DNA from 2 places in the Streptomyces sp. S063 genome. Region 2 is predicted to be linked to the other one. Evidence: riboswitches for the same ligand, from Rfam matches in the RefSeq annotation. Region 2 holds a riboswitch; the other holds the start of a gene.

Region 1 (7,407 bases), 1.3 Mb from region 2:
TCACGGCGGCCGTGCTGACCGGGCAGCTCTCGGTGGGCTGGTGCAACGACGCGTACGACGCGCGGCGTGACGCCCGGGCCGGCCGCCGAGGGAAGCCCGCGTCCGACGGCACGGTCGGGGCGGGCGCGGTGTGGGCGGCGGCGGTGGTCGCGCTCGCCGTGTGCGTACTGCTCTCGCTGGCCTGCGGGGTTCTCGCCGGTACGGTGCACCTCGCCGCGGTCGCGGCCGCCTGGCTCTACAACCTGCGCCTCAAGGCGACCGCCCTGTCCTGGCTGCCGTACGTGGCCGGGTTCGGAGCCCTGCCCGCCGCCGTCGCCCTCTCGCTGCCCGGCGGTCCGGCGCCCCGGTGGTGGACGGTGGCGGCCGGGGCCCTGCTCGGGTTCGCGGCGCATCTGGCCGACACGCTCCCGGACATCACGGTGGACCGGGCGGCCAGGATCCGAGGCCTTCCGCACCGGCTGGGCGACACGGGGACCCGGCTCCTGCTGCCACTTCCGCTCCTCGGTGCGACGGCAGTGCTCGCGCTCGGGCCGCCCGGACCGGTGGACGCCGCGGGTGCGGCGGCGCTCGTCCTGGCGGGAGCGGCGGCGTTCGCGGGCCCGGCGCTCGGCCGCCGTTGGCGCAAGGCGGCGCTGGCCGGAGCGGTGGCCGTGGCGGCGGCGGATGTAGCGCTGCTGCTGGTCGGGGGCGTGGCGACGGGCTGAACGGACCTGCGCCGGACGGCCCCCTCGCGGCCGGGGCCTCGGCCCCGGTCCCGGCCGAGGACGGCAAGCGGCCGCAGGGGTCGTACACCGTCTCGGCGCAGGTTCACCCGCGCGAAGCGCGGAACCCCCTGAGATGTTCCCGTACTGGCGGATCCCCCCGCCGGTACGGGAACACCTCTTCTCCCGGCCGATCCGGTGGTGTCACGGCTCCGGGAAGTGCAAGGCCCCGGGGCTACCCTCCGCGCATGATTCCCACGGTGGTCTGGGGTACCGGCAACGTCGGCCGCGCCACGATCCGCGCCGTCGAGGCCCATCCGGCGATGACACTCGCCGCCGTCCTCGTACACGATCCCGCCAAGGTCGGCCGTGACGCGGGCGAACTCGGCGGTCTCGGCCGCCCGCTCGGGGTCGCGGCCACCGACGACATCGCCGCCGTCCTGGCCGTCCGTGCCGGGGGTGTCCCAGGCCATGCCCCTCTCGACCATGTGGACGTCCGTGCCTGCCTCGGCGAGGCGGAGGGCGGCCACGGAGCCGCCGTATCCGGTGCCGACGACCAGGACCGGTACATGGGCCCCGGATCCGACCGGTGCCGCCGCCGCACGGACATCCGCCCATGCCCGTGGGGCGTGCCCGGCGATCGCGGCGACCCCCCAGAAGAGAACCTGTTCCAGTGATGAAACTTGGGGGTAATTTCCCGGCGACCCCCGGTACGACGAAGGAGCCCCGGACCGTGCGGTCCGGGGCTCCTCGCGCTGTTCGGGCGCGCGGGGATCAGTAGGCGCCGAAGACGTTGTCGATCGAGCCGTAGCGGTCCGCGGCGTAGTTGCACGCGGCCGTGATGTTGGCGACCGGGTCGTAGCTGTCGGTCGAGGTGCCGGGCACGTGGTAGGCCTGGAACGTCGGGTCGATGACCTGGAGCAGCCCCTTGGACGGGGTGCCCTTGACCGCGTTGGAGTCCCAGTTGTTGATGGCGTTCGGGTTGCCGGAGGACTCGCGCAGGATGTTGCGGTGGATGCCCTCATAGGTGCCGGGGATGCCCCGCTCGGCCATGATCGCCAGCGATTCCCGGATCCAGCCGTCGAGATCGTTCGTGTAGGTGACGGCCTTCTTCTCGGCGGCCGGAGCCGCCTTGGCCACGGGGGCGGTGTTGAGGCGCTCCGACCGGTCGGCGCGGTCCGCCGCGGCACCGCGCGCGGCGGACGGGGAAGCCTTGGCCGCCTTGTCCTTGGACGAAGCGGCGGACGCGGCTCCGATGACCAGCTTGATACCGGGGTGAATGAGATCGGGATTCGATCCGATGACCTTCCGGTTACCTTCGTACAACTTCTTCCATCCGCCGCTGACGGAATGCTCGCGGGCGATCTTGGAAAGGGTTTCGCCGGCCACCACAGAATGCTTGGCAGGGTCGGCCTTCGCGGCGGAATTCGCCGGCGTGGCCGCCGCGGCGGGCGCCACGGCCTGCGGGGCGACGGCGGGTGCGGGAGCGGCGAAGGCGCTGGTGGCGCCGATCACCGGGAGGGCGAGGACGGCTCCACCGGTGGTCACGGCGGCGAGGCCGCGGCCGAGCGAGGTGGACTTGGGACGGCGGTGCTGACCCTTTGCGGGCATGGGGGTTTTCCTCTCCGGCGCCTGCGAGGTGAGCTGTCGGATTCAGACGGGAGATGTCTGGCCGCACGGTCGTGCGACTTCACCCCAAGCCGTTCCGGTTACGGATCGGCGACTTACCTGGGTCCCCCGCTCCTGCCGTACGTGAGTGGGTTTCGGATTCCCGGACGGCGGCAGGATTCGGCGTTCCATCCGGATTGACGGTGACCGTAGGCGAGAAACGCCGGACGGAACAAGCCCCCCATTCCTGATCTCCTTTTCCGCACATGATCGAATTGCGGAATTCCCGGATCGGGTGACGCCGTCATGGCGTCAACTTTCTTCGCACAGAAGGGAACCGATGCGTCCACTTCGACGTCCGGACTCTCGGACGTGACGCTCACCACTCCCTCGCGGCGATGGCGAGAACGGGACCAAACAAATGCTCCCAGAATCCCCGATAGGACCTTTACGGATCAGGAGACCCATAGAGGTCAAATCGACCATATCGGAATAACGAAACGGGCCAATCGGGCACTCTAGGCAGGGGCGGTCGAAGGGTCCGCGCGGCGATCGCTTACGGTGTGGGGTGGAGACTAGTAAGCCAACCCTTACCTCCGACGTACGCTGTACCTGCCCGCGTTCGCCCGCCCCGAAGGATCACCACGCCATGACACGCCCCGTCCGCGTCGCCATTGTCGGAGCCGGCCCCGCCGGTATCTACGCTGCGGACGCGCTGCTCAAATCCGAGGTCTGCCAGGACCCGGGGGTCTCCATCGACCTCTTCGAGCGCATGCCCGCGCCCTTCGGCCTCATCCGCTACGGCGTGGCCCCCGACCACCCGCGGATCAAGGGCATCGTGAAGGCCCTGCACCAGGTGCTGGACAAGCCCCAGATCCGGCTCTTCGGGAACGTCAGCTACCCGCACGACATCGGCCTGGACGACCTGCGGTCGTTCTACGACGCGGTGATCTTCTCCACCGGCGCCGAGGCCGACCGCGCGCTCGACATCCCCGGCATCGAGCTGGACGGCTCCTACGGCGCGGCCGAGTTCGTCTCCTGGTACGACGGGCACCCCGAGGTCCCGCGCACCTGGCCGCTCACCGCGGAGAAGGTCGCCGTGCTCGGCGTCGGGAACGTGGCCCTGGACGTGGCCCGGGTCCTGGCCAAGACGGCCGACGAGCTGCTGCCCACCGAGATCCCGGACAACGTCTACCAGGGCCTCAAGGAGAACAAGGCGCTGGAGGTGCATGTGTTCGGGCGGCGTGGCCCGGCGCAGGCCAAGTTCAGCCCGATGGAGCTGCGGGAGCTGGACCACTCCCCCAACATCGAGGTCATCGTCAATCCCGAGGACATCGACTACGACGAGGGCTCCATCGCGACCCGCCGCGAGAACAAGCAGGCCAACATGGTCGCGCAGACTCTGGAGAACTGGGCGATCCGCGACACCGGCGACCGCCCGCACAAGCTGTTCCTGCACTTCTTCGAGTCCCCGGTCGAGATCCTCGGCGAGGACGGCAAGGTCACCGCGCTGCGCACCGAGCGCACCGAGCTGGACGGCACCGGCAACGTCCGGGGCACCGGCCGGTTCACCGACTGGGACATGCAGAGCGTCTACCGCGCCGTGGGCTACTACTCCGAGGAGCTGCCCAAGCTCCCGTTCGACGTGACCTCCGGCACCGTCCCGCACGAGGCGGGCCGCGTCATCGCCGGGAACGAGCACATGACCTCGGTCTACGTCACCGGCTGGATCAAGCGCGGTCCGATCGGCCTGATCGGGCACACCAAGGGCGACGCCAACGAGACGGTCGCCTGCGTCCTGGAGGACCGTGCCGCCGGCCGTCTGCCCGAGCCGGCGACGCCCGCTCCGGAGGCCGTCGAGGCCTTCCTCCAGGACCGGGGCGTCCGGTACACGACCTGGGAGGGCTGGCACAAGCTGGACGCCCACGAGCAGGCGCTGGGCGCGGCCCAGGGCCGTGAGCGGATCAAGGTCGTGGAGCGCGAGGGCATGCTGGACGCCTCCGGCGCCTGATCACCACGACGCCTTCTAGGAGGCCGGATCCGGAGGGTCCATCGGACGCCCCGGGTCCGGCCTCCTGAAGGTGCGCCACAGATCGGGCCCGGACTCCCGCTCCGTCCTGGGCTGCCGCGCCCGCGGAGCCGCGGTCCAGCGGGCCGCGAGCAGGAGCGCGATGTCGTCGGGACGGTCGGTGGCCGCCCGGGCTTCCCCGATGACCTGGTCGGCCGTCTCGGCCAGGGGGACCGCGCCGATGCGTTCGACGGTGGCGCGCAGCCGCTCGATCCCCTCGTCGATGTCCGTCCCCGGGCGCTCGATCAGCCCGTCCGTGAACAGGGCCAGCATCGCCCCCGGTTCGAGCCGCATCTCCGTGACCGGGTAGGCCGCGTCCCCGTCGACCCCGAGCACGATGCCGCCGGGCAGGTCCAGCACCTTCGTCCGGCCGTCGGGCCCCCGCAGCACGGGCTGCGGATGCCCCGCCCGTACAGCGCGGGCCACGCCGGTCGCCGGGTCGAGGGTGATGTAGCAGCAGCTCGCGAACTGCCCCGGGTCGAGGTCGATCAGCAGCCGGTTGGTGCCGCTCATCACCTCCCGCGGATCATGGTTGCTCAGCGCGAACGCCCTGACGGCGCTCCGTAGTTGCCCCATCGTCGCGGCGGCGGAGACACCGTGGCCCTGGACGTCCCCGATGATCAGGGCGAGTTCGCGGCCGGTCTCGATGACGTCGTACCAGTCGCCGCCCACATCCATGCCCTGGGTGCCCGAGAGATAGCGCCCCAGCGTGTCCACCCCGTCCACCTCGGGCAGCCGGTGCGGCAGCAGCGCGTCCTGGAGTCCGCGGGCGAGGGCCGACTCGCTGTCGTAGCGCTGGGCGCGTTGCAGGGCCTGCGCGATCAGCCCGGCCAGAGCCGTCAGGACCGTACGCTCCTCCGGGCTGAAGCCCCGCGGCCGGTCGAAGCCGAGGATGCAGGAGCCGACAGGCCGCCCCGAGGCGATGAGCGGCAGGAACGCCCGCGCCCCGACATCCGTGTCGATCGGGATGCCCGGATAGGCCTCGGCCAGGCGCTGCATGGACTCGAAGAAGATCGGGCGCCCCGTGGTGAGGGTCTCCACCCCGGGAATGCTGACGTCGAGGCCGACCCCGTCGAACCGGTCGAGGAAGCCCTTGGGGAACCCCGTCTCCCAGGCCAGATGGAGATGACGCTCGTTCAGCAGATAGATCGCCAGCTGACGGCCGCCGAACGCGGGCAGCAGCTCGTCCGTGACGACCGCGGAGACCTGACGGGCCGTGACCGCCTCGGTCAGCGCGATGGCGAGGGCCACCGGCCGGTAGAGCGCGGAGGAGCGGTCGGCGGTCGAGCCGATACCCAGCCCCGGCGTCGTGACGGAGCCGGGGGCGTAGGCAGGCTGGTCGGTCGCCTGAAGGACCACGCTCACCCCGTCGTGCCCCGGGTACAGGGACACCGACAGCCAGAGCGAGGGCGGACGCCGGGCGAGGAAGTGGACGGGCTCGTCGGCGATCAGGGCGGCCCGGTAGTGGTCCTCGTAGGCCTCGTGCCCGAACCACGGCAGGGCCTGCCACACCTGATGGCCCACGAGTTCCGTACGGGAATGGCCGAGCATTTCCTCGGCGAGGCGGTTGGCGTACGTGATCCGGCCCAGCCGGTCCAGGGAGAGGATTCCCCGGGGCAGCCGGTCGGCGGCCTCCGGCACCACCGGCCCCGCACCAAGGTCGACCAGGAAGCCGGTCAGATGGCTGGCGGACACATCGCCGTCGGGGTGCGTCCAACGGCCGGACAGCTCCAGCAGATGGGACCGGCCGTCGGGGCCGCGCAGCCTCATCCGGCGGACGACCGGTTCGGCGGACTCCACCGTCTGCCGGGCCAGCGCCCACAGCCCGTACACGTCCTCGGGGACCAGCCGTTCGGCGAGCGCGTCGACGGTGCCCGGGAAGGCGGCGGGCTCGAAGCCGAGGATCGAGCACAGTTCGTCGTCGGCGGAGACCCTCCCGGAGTGCAGATCCCAGTCGAAGCGGCCGACCCGCACCGGGGGCGTGGTGGCGGCGGGCAGTTGCACGGGGACCGGCTCGGTCTCCCACACGCAGTCGCCACCCCTTCGCTCCAGATCGGTGAGCGCGGCGCCGAGCCGACGGCCCAGGCGGTGGAGCCGTTCGCCGTCGGCGGGGGCGACGGGCTGCCCCGGCGTGGAGGCCCGCAGGACCGCGATGACGCCCATGCTCCCCCGGGGCCCGGTGATCGGCACCCACAGCGAACCGAACGGGAACGGCAGCCCGGCCATCAGCTGCGGGAAGCGGCGCATCGCCTCCTCCGCGTCGGAGAGCAGCACCGGCCGGCCGGTGCGGTAGGCATCGGACACCGGGAAGGGGCGGTTCACGTGCACCCGCCACCAGGGCCGGAACAGCGGGCCGGGCAGTCCGGCGAGCACCGCGAGCCGTAGAAGTCCCGGCGTTTCGCTGCGCAGGTAGACACCGCCCGCGTAGCCGTCGCTCGACTCGACGGCGCTGACGAGGGCCTGGGCGAGGACGAGGGACAGCTCGTCGGGCACACGGCAGGCGTCGTCCGCCCCGGCGACGGTCCCGTGTCCGGCGGGCGGGGAAGACCGGGGCGAATCGTGCCGGGTCACACAGCCAGCATGCTCCCGGTCCGGGGTACCCCGCACCTCCGGCGACCGGCCGCCCCCCGACAGCCGGTCGCCGGTCGCCATGTCAGTAGAGCTTGGCCACAGCGGTGCGGGTGGTCTTCTTGAACCCCTTCAGCGGAGCGCCGTCCAGCTCGCCCATCTGACCCCACTCGACGACGGTGACCGCCCGGCCGTCGCGGCCCACCGAGAAGAGCCCGATGTCGGTGGAGCCGACCTCCGGGTAGGAGGTGTCGATGCTGTAGACGTGCGCGCCTTCCTCGACGTTGATCCTGCCCTGGTAGAACGCCTCCCCCTCCAGGCCGGGCTCCTGCTCCTTCAGCCGGTCGAGGCAGGTCTCCACGGCGCTGCGCAGATCGGCGGCGAGCTTCTTGGCCTGGGCGGTGGTGGCGGCGACCGTGATGGTCTGGCGGGCGTTGGTGTCCAGCTCGGTGCGGAAGTCCC
Region 2 (7,407 bases):
AGCGGCGGTCCCGCGATCACGGCCACCTTCTCCAGCAGCGGTGTGCCCGAACCGTCCCGCCTCGGGTCCGGAGCCGGCAGCTTCGCCGGGGTGCCGTTCTTCTGGGCGGCCCGGGCCGGGGTGGGACCCGCCCAGGCGAAGACCAGGACGTCTTCGCCCTTCAGGAACCGCTGGCAGCGCACTCCGCCGGTCGCCCGGCCCTTGCGCGGATACTGGTCGAACGGGGTGAGCTTCGACGTCAGCACCGAGTCGTCCAGCGTGCCGTGCGAACCGGCCACCGTGAACACGACCGCGTCGGCCGCCGGGTCCACCGCCGTGAACGACAGCACCTCGGCCCCGGCCGCCAGCTTGACGCCCGCCATACCTCCGGCGGGCCGCCCCTGCGGGCGTACCGCAGCCGCCGGGTAGCGGAGCAACTGGGCGTCGGAGGTGATGAACACCAGATCCTCCTCGCCCGTCCGCAGCTCGGTCGCGCCCACGATGCGGTCACCGTCCTTGAGAGTGATGACCTCCAGCTCGTCCTTGTTGGCCGGGTAGTCCGGCACGACGCGCTTCACCACGCCCTGGAGCGTGCCGAGCGCGAGACCCGGCGAGTCCTCGGCCAGCGTCGTGAGGCAGATCAGCTCCTCGTCCGCCTCCAGCGTGAGGAACTCGGAGATCTGCGCCCCGCCCGAGAGGTTCGGCTCCGCGTGCGTGTCCGGCAGCTGCGGCAGATCGATCACCGAGAGCCGCAGCAGCCGGCCGGTCGACGTGACCGCACCGACATCGCCCCGGGCCGTCGCCGCCACCGCCGACACGATCACGTCGTGCTTGGTCCGCCGGGCGTCCTCGGAGATCTCGACGGGCTCCGCGTTCGCCGTACGGGCCAGCAGGCCCGTCGAGGAGAGCAGCACCCGGCACGGGTCGTCCGCCACCTCCAGCGGCACGGACGCGATCTGCGAACCGGCCGACTCCAGCAGCACCGTGCGCCGGTCCGTGCCGAACTTCTTCGCCACGGCCGCCAGCTCCGAGGAGACCAGCTTGCGCAGCTCCGCGTCCGACTCCAGGATCGCGGTCAGCGCGTCGATCTCGCCGTTCAGCCTGTCGCGCTCGCTCTCCAGCTCGATCCGGTCGAAGCGGGTGAGCCGGCGCAGCGGGGTGTCCAGGATGTACTGCGTCTGGATCTCGCTGAGCGAGAAGCGCTCCATCAGGCGCTCCTTCGCCTGCGCGGAGTTGTCGCTGTCCCGGATGATCCGGATGACCTCGTCGATGTCGAGGAGGGCGACGATCAGACCCTCGACCAGATGCAGCCGGTCGCGCCGCTTGGTGCGACGGAACTCGCTGCGCCGGCGCACGACCTCGAAGCGGTGGTCGAGATAGACCTCCAGCAGCTCCTTGAGGCCCAGGGTGAGCGGCTGGCCGTCGACCAGGGCCACGTTGTTGATGCCGAAGGACTCCTCCATCGGCGTCAGCTTGTAGAGCTGCTCCAGCACCGCCTCCGGCACGAAGCCGTTCTTCACCTCGATGACGAGGCGCAGGCCGTGCGCCCGGTCGGTGAGGTCCTTCACATCGGCGATGCCCTGGAGCTTCTTCGCCGAGACCAGATCCTTGATCTTGGCGATCACCTTCTCCGGTCCGACGGTGAAGGGCAGTTCGGTGACCACGAGGCCCTTGCGGCGGGCGGTCACGTTCTCCACGGAGACGGTGGCGCGGATCTTGAACGAGCCGCGGCCCGCCGTGTACGCGTCCTTGATGCCGGCGAGTCCGACGATGCGGCCGCCGGTGGGCAGGTCGGGGCCGGGGACGAAGCGCATCAGCGTCTCGACGTCGGCGCCCGGGTGCTTGATCAGGTGCCGGGCGGCGGCGATGACCTCGCCCAGATTGTGCGGGGGCATGTTGGTGGCCATGCCCACAGCGATCCCGGAGACCCCGTTGACCAGGAGGTTGGGGTAGGCGGCGGGGAGGACGACCGGCTCGCGCTCCTGACCGTCGTAGTTCGACTGGAAATCGACGGTGTCCTCGTCGATCGCCTCGGTCATCAACGACGTGGCGTCGGCCATCCGGCACTCGGTGTACCGCATGGCGGCCGGCGGGTCGTCGTTGCCGAGGGAGCCGAAGTTGCCGTGGCCGTCGACCAGGGGGAGACGCATCGAGAACGGCTGCGCCATGCGCACCAGTGCGTCGTAGATCGAGGCGTCGCCGTGCGGGTGCAGCTTGCCCATGACCTCGCCGACGACGCGGGCGCACTTCACATAGCCGCGGTCGGGGCGCAGTCCCATCTCGTTCATCTGGGACACGATGCGGCGGTGCACCGGCTTCATGCCGTCGCGGGCGTCGGGCAGGGCCCTGGAGTAGATCACCGAGTACGCGTACTCGAGGAAGGAGCCCTGCATTTCGTCGACGACGTCGATGTCGAGGATCTTCTCCTCGAAGTCGTCCGGAGGCGGGGTCTTCGTGCTACGGCGGGCCATCGCGGCTGCGACTCCTTCACGGATTCTGTTCGGGCGACCTGAGCTTGTTCGGGACAACACGAGCTGCTGACGCGGTCCATTGTGGACCGCCCCACTGACAACGCCGACCTCGACCCGTCCGAAGGCCTCTCCGAGGGACGGTCCGAAGCCGCCCGGGCGGTACACCGCCGACGGCGTCCGCGACACCATCGACGGAAACATCCGCCGAACGGGAACTTCGCCAGGTGCTGGTGCGCTTGCTTAGAGTGGCAGGTCTGGCAGGAAGTCCAGTATCGCGATCGAAGGGACGTACATGCCCATGGGTCACACGGCCACAGCACAGGCCGGCTCCGGCGGCTTGACAGCGACCGAGCACCGCCTGGCCAACGGCCTGCGTGTGGTGCTCTCCGAGGACCATCTGACCCCGGTCGCCGCGGTCTGCCTCTGGTACGACGTCGGCTCGCGCCACGAGGTCAAGGGACGCACCGGCCTGGCTCACCTCTTCGAGCACCTGATGTTCCAGGGCTCGGGCCAGGTCAAGGGGAACGGTCACTTCGAGCTCGTCCAGGGGGCCGGCGGTTCGCTCAACGGAACGACCAGCTTCGAGCGGACCAACTATTTCGAGACCATGCCCACCCACCAGGTGGAACTCGCCCTGTGGCTCGAGGCCGACCGGATGGGCTCCCTCCTCGCCGCGCTCGACGAGGAGTCCATGGAGAACCAGCGCGACGTCGTCAAGAACGAGCGCCGCCAGCGTTACGACAACGTGCCCTACGGCACCGCGTTCGAGAAGCTGACCGCCCTCTCCTACCCCGAGGGCCACCCCTACCACCACACCCCGATCGGCTCCATGGCCGACCTGGACGCGGCCACGCTGGAGGACGCCCGCGCGTTCTTCCGTACGTACTACGCGCCCAACAACGCGGTGCTCTCGGTGGTCGGCGACATCGACCCCGAGCAGACCCTCGCCTGGATCGAGAAGTACTTCGGTTCCATCCCCTCCCACGACGGCAAGCAGCCGCCGCGCGACGGGACGCTGCCCGAGATCATCGGCGAGCAGCTGCGCGAAGTGGTCCACGAGGAGGTTCCGGCGCGCGCCCTGATGGCCGCCTACCGCCTCCCGCACGACGGCACCCGGGCCTGCGACGCCGCGGACCTCGCGCTGACCGTGCTGGGCGGCGGCGAGTCCTCCCGGCTGCACAACCGCCTGGTCCGCCGCGACCGTACGGCCGTGGCGGCGGGCTTCGGCCTGCTGCGGCTCGCCGGGGCGCCCTCGCTGGGCTGGCTGGACGTGAAGACGTCCGGCGGTGTCGAGGTGGAGACGATCGAGGCCGCCGTCGACGAGGAGCTGGCCCGGTTCGCCGCCGAGGGGCCCACCCCGGAGGAAATGGAGCGGGCCCAGGCGCAGTTGGAGCGCGAGTGGCTCGACCGGCTCGGCACGGTCGCCGGCCGCGCCGACGAACTGTGCCGTTACGCCGTCCTGTTCGGCGACCCGCAGCTCGCCCTGACCGCGGTGAGCCGCGTCCTGGACGTCACCGCCGAGGAGGTGCGCGCGGCGGCCGAGGCGGCCCTGCGCCCCGACAACCGGGCGGTGCTCGTCTACGAGCCCATCGAGCCGGCCGACGAGGCCGCCGAGGGCGAAGAGGGCGAGGACGGCACCGAGGGGACCGACGCGCACGAGGGGGCGGCCAAGTGAGCGACGCCGCCGTGACTGGAGTAACCATGGAGTTCCACCCGCAGCCCACGCCCGGCACGGCCCGCCCCTGGGCCTTCCCGGCGCCCGAGCGCGGCGCCCTGCCCAACGGGCTGACCGTGCTGCGCTGCCACCGCCCCGGCCAGCAGGTCGTCGCCGTGGAGATCTTCCTGGACGCGCCGCTGGAGGCCGAGCCCGAGGGCCTGGACGGCGTGGCCACGATCATGTCGCGGGCGCTCTCCGAGGGCACCGACAAGCGCAGCGCCGAGGAGTTCGCCGCCGAGCTGGAGCGCTGCGGCGCCACACTCGACGCGCACGCCGACCACCCCGGTGTCCGGGTCTCCCTGGAGGTCCCGGCCTCCCGCCTGGCCAAGGCGCTCGGACTGGTCGCCGAGGCGCTGCGGGCCCCCGCCTTCGCCGAGAGCGAGATCGAGCGCCTGGTGGGCAACCGCCTCGACGAGATCCCGCACGAGCACGCCAACCCGTCCCGGCGCGCCGCCAAGCAGCTCTCCAAGGAGCTGTTCCCGGCCACCGCCCGGATGTCCCGCCCCCGCCTCGGCACCGAGGAGACGGTCCGGCGGATCGACGCGGCCGCCGTGCGCGCCTTCTTCGACGCCCACATCCGCCCGTCCACCGCGACCGCCGTGATCGTCGGCGACCTCACCGGCATCGACCTGGACGCGCTGCTGGCGGAGACCCTCGGCGACTGGTCGGGCAACACCGCCCAGGCCCGCCCGGTGCCGCCCATCACCGCGGACGACACCGGCCGCGTGGTCATCGTGGACCGGCCCGGCGCGGTCCAGACCCAGCTGCTGATCGGCCGCATCGGAGCCGACCGGCACGAGCGCGTATGGCCCGCGCAGGTGCTCGGCACGTACTGCCTGGGAGGCACCCTCACCTCCCGGCTGGACCGGGTGCTGCGTGAGGAGAAGGGCTACACCTACGGCGTACGCGCCTTCGCCCAGGTGCTGCGCTCCTCCGGCCCGGACTCGGGCGGCGCGGCGATGCTCGCGATCAGCGGCTCGGTGGACACCGAGTCCACCGGACCTGCCCTGGACGACCTCTGGAAGGTCCTGCGGACGCTGGCGGCCGAAGGACTGACCGACGCCGAGCGCGAGACGGCCGTGCAGAACCTGGTGGGCGTCGCCCCGCTGAAGTTCGAGACCGCCGCCTCCGTCGCGAGCACGCTGGCCGACCAGGTCGAGCAGCACCTCCCCGACGACTACCAGGCCCACCTCTACGCCAGGCTCGCCGAGACGGGCACCGTGGAGGCGACCGCCGCCGTGGTCAACGCCTTCCCGGTCGACCGGCTGGTCACGGTCCTCGTGGGGGACGCCGCCCGGATCGCGGAGCCGGTGAAGGCCCTCGGTATCGGAGAGGTGACCGTCGTCACCGGCTGACACCGCCGCGGCGCGCGGCCGACCGCTGAGCGGTCACCGGCGTGAACCGGACCCCGACGGAAGAGATTTCGTCGGGGTCCTTCGTTTTTGACGCATTGGTCGGTTTCACCCCCTTTGGGGGAGTGGTTGCCTGTCTGCCCTGTGGGATACGCGACAAATCCCCGTGTCCGTTTGGTGATGGGAAGTCGCCCCGCCTAGCGTCGGCCCGGCTGTCCGTCACCTGTATGCCGCAGCCGCGGCGCCGGACAGCCATCGCCGAGTCCCCGTCAGGCGCGAGCCTGGGGAGCCGGGGACCCACGCAGTCCCTGGGGTGAATCGGAGACCCGAGCCGCGAACCGGCGCGGGGACCCGTAGGAGACCTTCCTGCTCCGAACCCGTCAGCTAACCCGGTAGGCGAGAAGGAAGGAAAGGAACCAGCCCCTCCATGGCGTTCACCCGTGCCACCGGGAAGCACCGTGCCCCGAGCCGCCTCACCCGCCGGAGCGCCCAGGCCGCCGGCATCGCGACCCTGGCCACCACCGGAGTCCTCGGCTCGCTGTCCTCCCCGGCCCTCGCCGCCGACACCGAGGCCGCCAAGGTCGCCGACACCGGCCTCACCCAGGCCCTCTCCCTCGACGCCACCCTCGCCGAGCGGATCGACGCGCAGGCCCACGCCCAGCAGCGGCAGGCCGACGCGATCGCCAAGGCGAAGGCGAAAGCCGCCGCCGAGGCCCGGGAGAAGGCCGCCAAGGCCAAGGCGAAGGCCGAGGCCGAGCGCAAGGCCGAGGCCCGCGCCAAGGAGATCCGCGAGGAGAAGGCCCGTGCCGCCCGCGCCGCCGAGCGCGCCCGGCTGAACGCCTTCCACCTCCCGGTCGCCGGCTCCCACGTCACCACCGGCTACAACGCCGGCGGCTCCCTCTGGTCCTCCGGCAGCCACTCCGGCGTGGACTTCCGGGCCGCCTCCGGCAGTTCCGTCGTCGCGGTCGGCGCCGGCACGGTCGTCGAGGCCGGCTGGGGCGGCGCGTACGGCAACAACATCGTGCTCCGGATGGCCGACGGCACCTACACCCAGTACGGCCACCTCTCCTCGATCGGCGTCTCCGTCGGCCAGAGCGTCTCCTCCGGCCAGCAGATCGGCCTCTCCGGCTCCACCGGCAACTCCACCGGCCCGCACCTGCACTTCGAGGCCCGCACCACCCCCGACTACGGCTCCGACATGGACCCCGTCGCCTACCTGCGCTCCCACGGTCTGAACGTCTGACCCCACTCCGCGCGACCCACCGCCCGAAGGCCCCGGCAGCCGCCGGGGCCTTCGGCAATTCCCGCGTGAAGATATCCCTGGATTCCGACCCGCCATCGGAAATTCCGGCGGATTGTCATAGAGTCACGGAACAGACGTCGGGCGGCCGCGTTTCGCGGGGATCAAGGCGGAGGTTCGGATATGCGCATTCCCGCGCATTCGGTATGCACGGCAATCCGTGACGACATCGTCTCCGGTGTCTACGAGCGCGGCAGCCGCCTCACCGAGGAGTTGCTGGCACGCCGCTACGGGGTCTCCCGCGTCCCGGTCCGCGAGGCCCTGCGCACGCTGGAGTCCGAGGGGTTCGTGGTCACTCGCAGGCACGCCGGCGCCTGTGTCGCCGAGCCCACCGTGCAGGAGGCGGCCGACCTCCTGGAGGTGCGGATGCTCCTGGAGCCGCTGGGCGCGGCCCGTGCCGCCCAGCGCCGCACCGAGGCCCATCTGAAGGTGCTCCGCGGTCTGGTCAGGCTGGGCCAGGAGCGGGCCCGCCGGGGCGAGGGCGAGGATCTGCGCTCGCTGGGCGGCTGGTTCCACGAGACCCTGGCCCAGGCCTCCGGAAGCCCCGGGCTGATCGCGCTGCTCACCCAGCTCCGCCACAAGATCGCC

Evidence for each region. A riboswitch is a leader RNA that binds a small molecule or an ion and turns the genes downstream of it on or off. The one in region 2 is predicted to bind cyclic di-AMP.
Region 1: linked by a shared signal. The riboswitch ahead of CCZ36_RS32870 (transglycosylase SLT domain-containing protein) and the one ahead of CCZ36_RS27445 (M23 family metallopeptidase) in region 2 are both predicted to bind cyclic di-AMP.

Annotation. Positions count from the first base shown of each region.
Region 1 covers NZ_CP021707.1:7,233,655-7,241,061, reverse strand. Annotated here, with positions in the region: gene CCZ36_RS32885 (UbiA family prenyltransferase) at 1-704, shown strand, start outside; partial or broken gene CCZ36_RS32880 (dihydrodipicolinate reductase) at 950-1,165, shown strand; partial or broken gene CCZ36_RS36155 (FAD-dependent monooxygenase) at 1,142-1,379, opposite strand; gene CCZ36_RS32870 (transglycosylase SLT domain-containing protein) at 1,476-2,312, opposite strand; cyclic di-AMP (ydaO/yuaA leader) riboswitch at 2,316-2,474, opposite strand; gene CCZ36_RS32865 (FAD-dependent oxidoreductase) at 2,959-4,320, shown strand; gene CCZ36_RS32860 (SpoIIE family protein phosphatase) at 4,336-6,870, opposite strand; gene CCZ36_RS32855 (hypothetical protein) at 7,031-7,407, opposite strand, start outside.
Region 2 covers NZ_CP021707.1:5,952,224-5,959,630, forward strand. Annotated here, with positions in the region: gene CCZ36_RS27430 (DNA gyrase/topoisomerase IV subunit A) at 1-2,450, opposite strand, end outside; gene CCZ36_RS27435 (M16 family metallopeptidase) at 2,743-4,125, shown strand; gene CCZ36_RS27440 (M16 family metallopeptidase) at 4,152-5,522, shown strand; cyclic di-AMP (ydaO/yuaA leader) riboswitch at 5,766-5,932, shown strand; gene CCZ36_RS27445 (M23 family metallopeptidase) at 5,947-6,762, shown strand; gene CCZ36_RS27450 (GntR family transcriptional regulator) at 6,943-7,407, shown strand, end outside.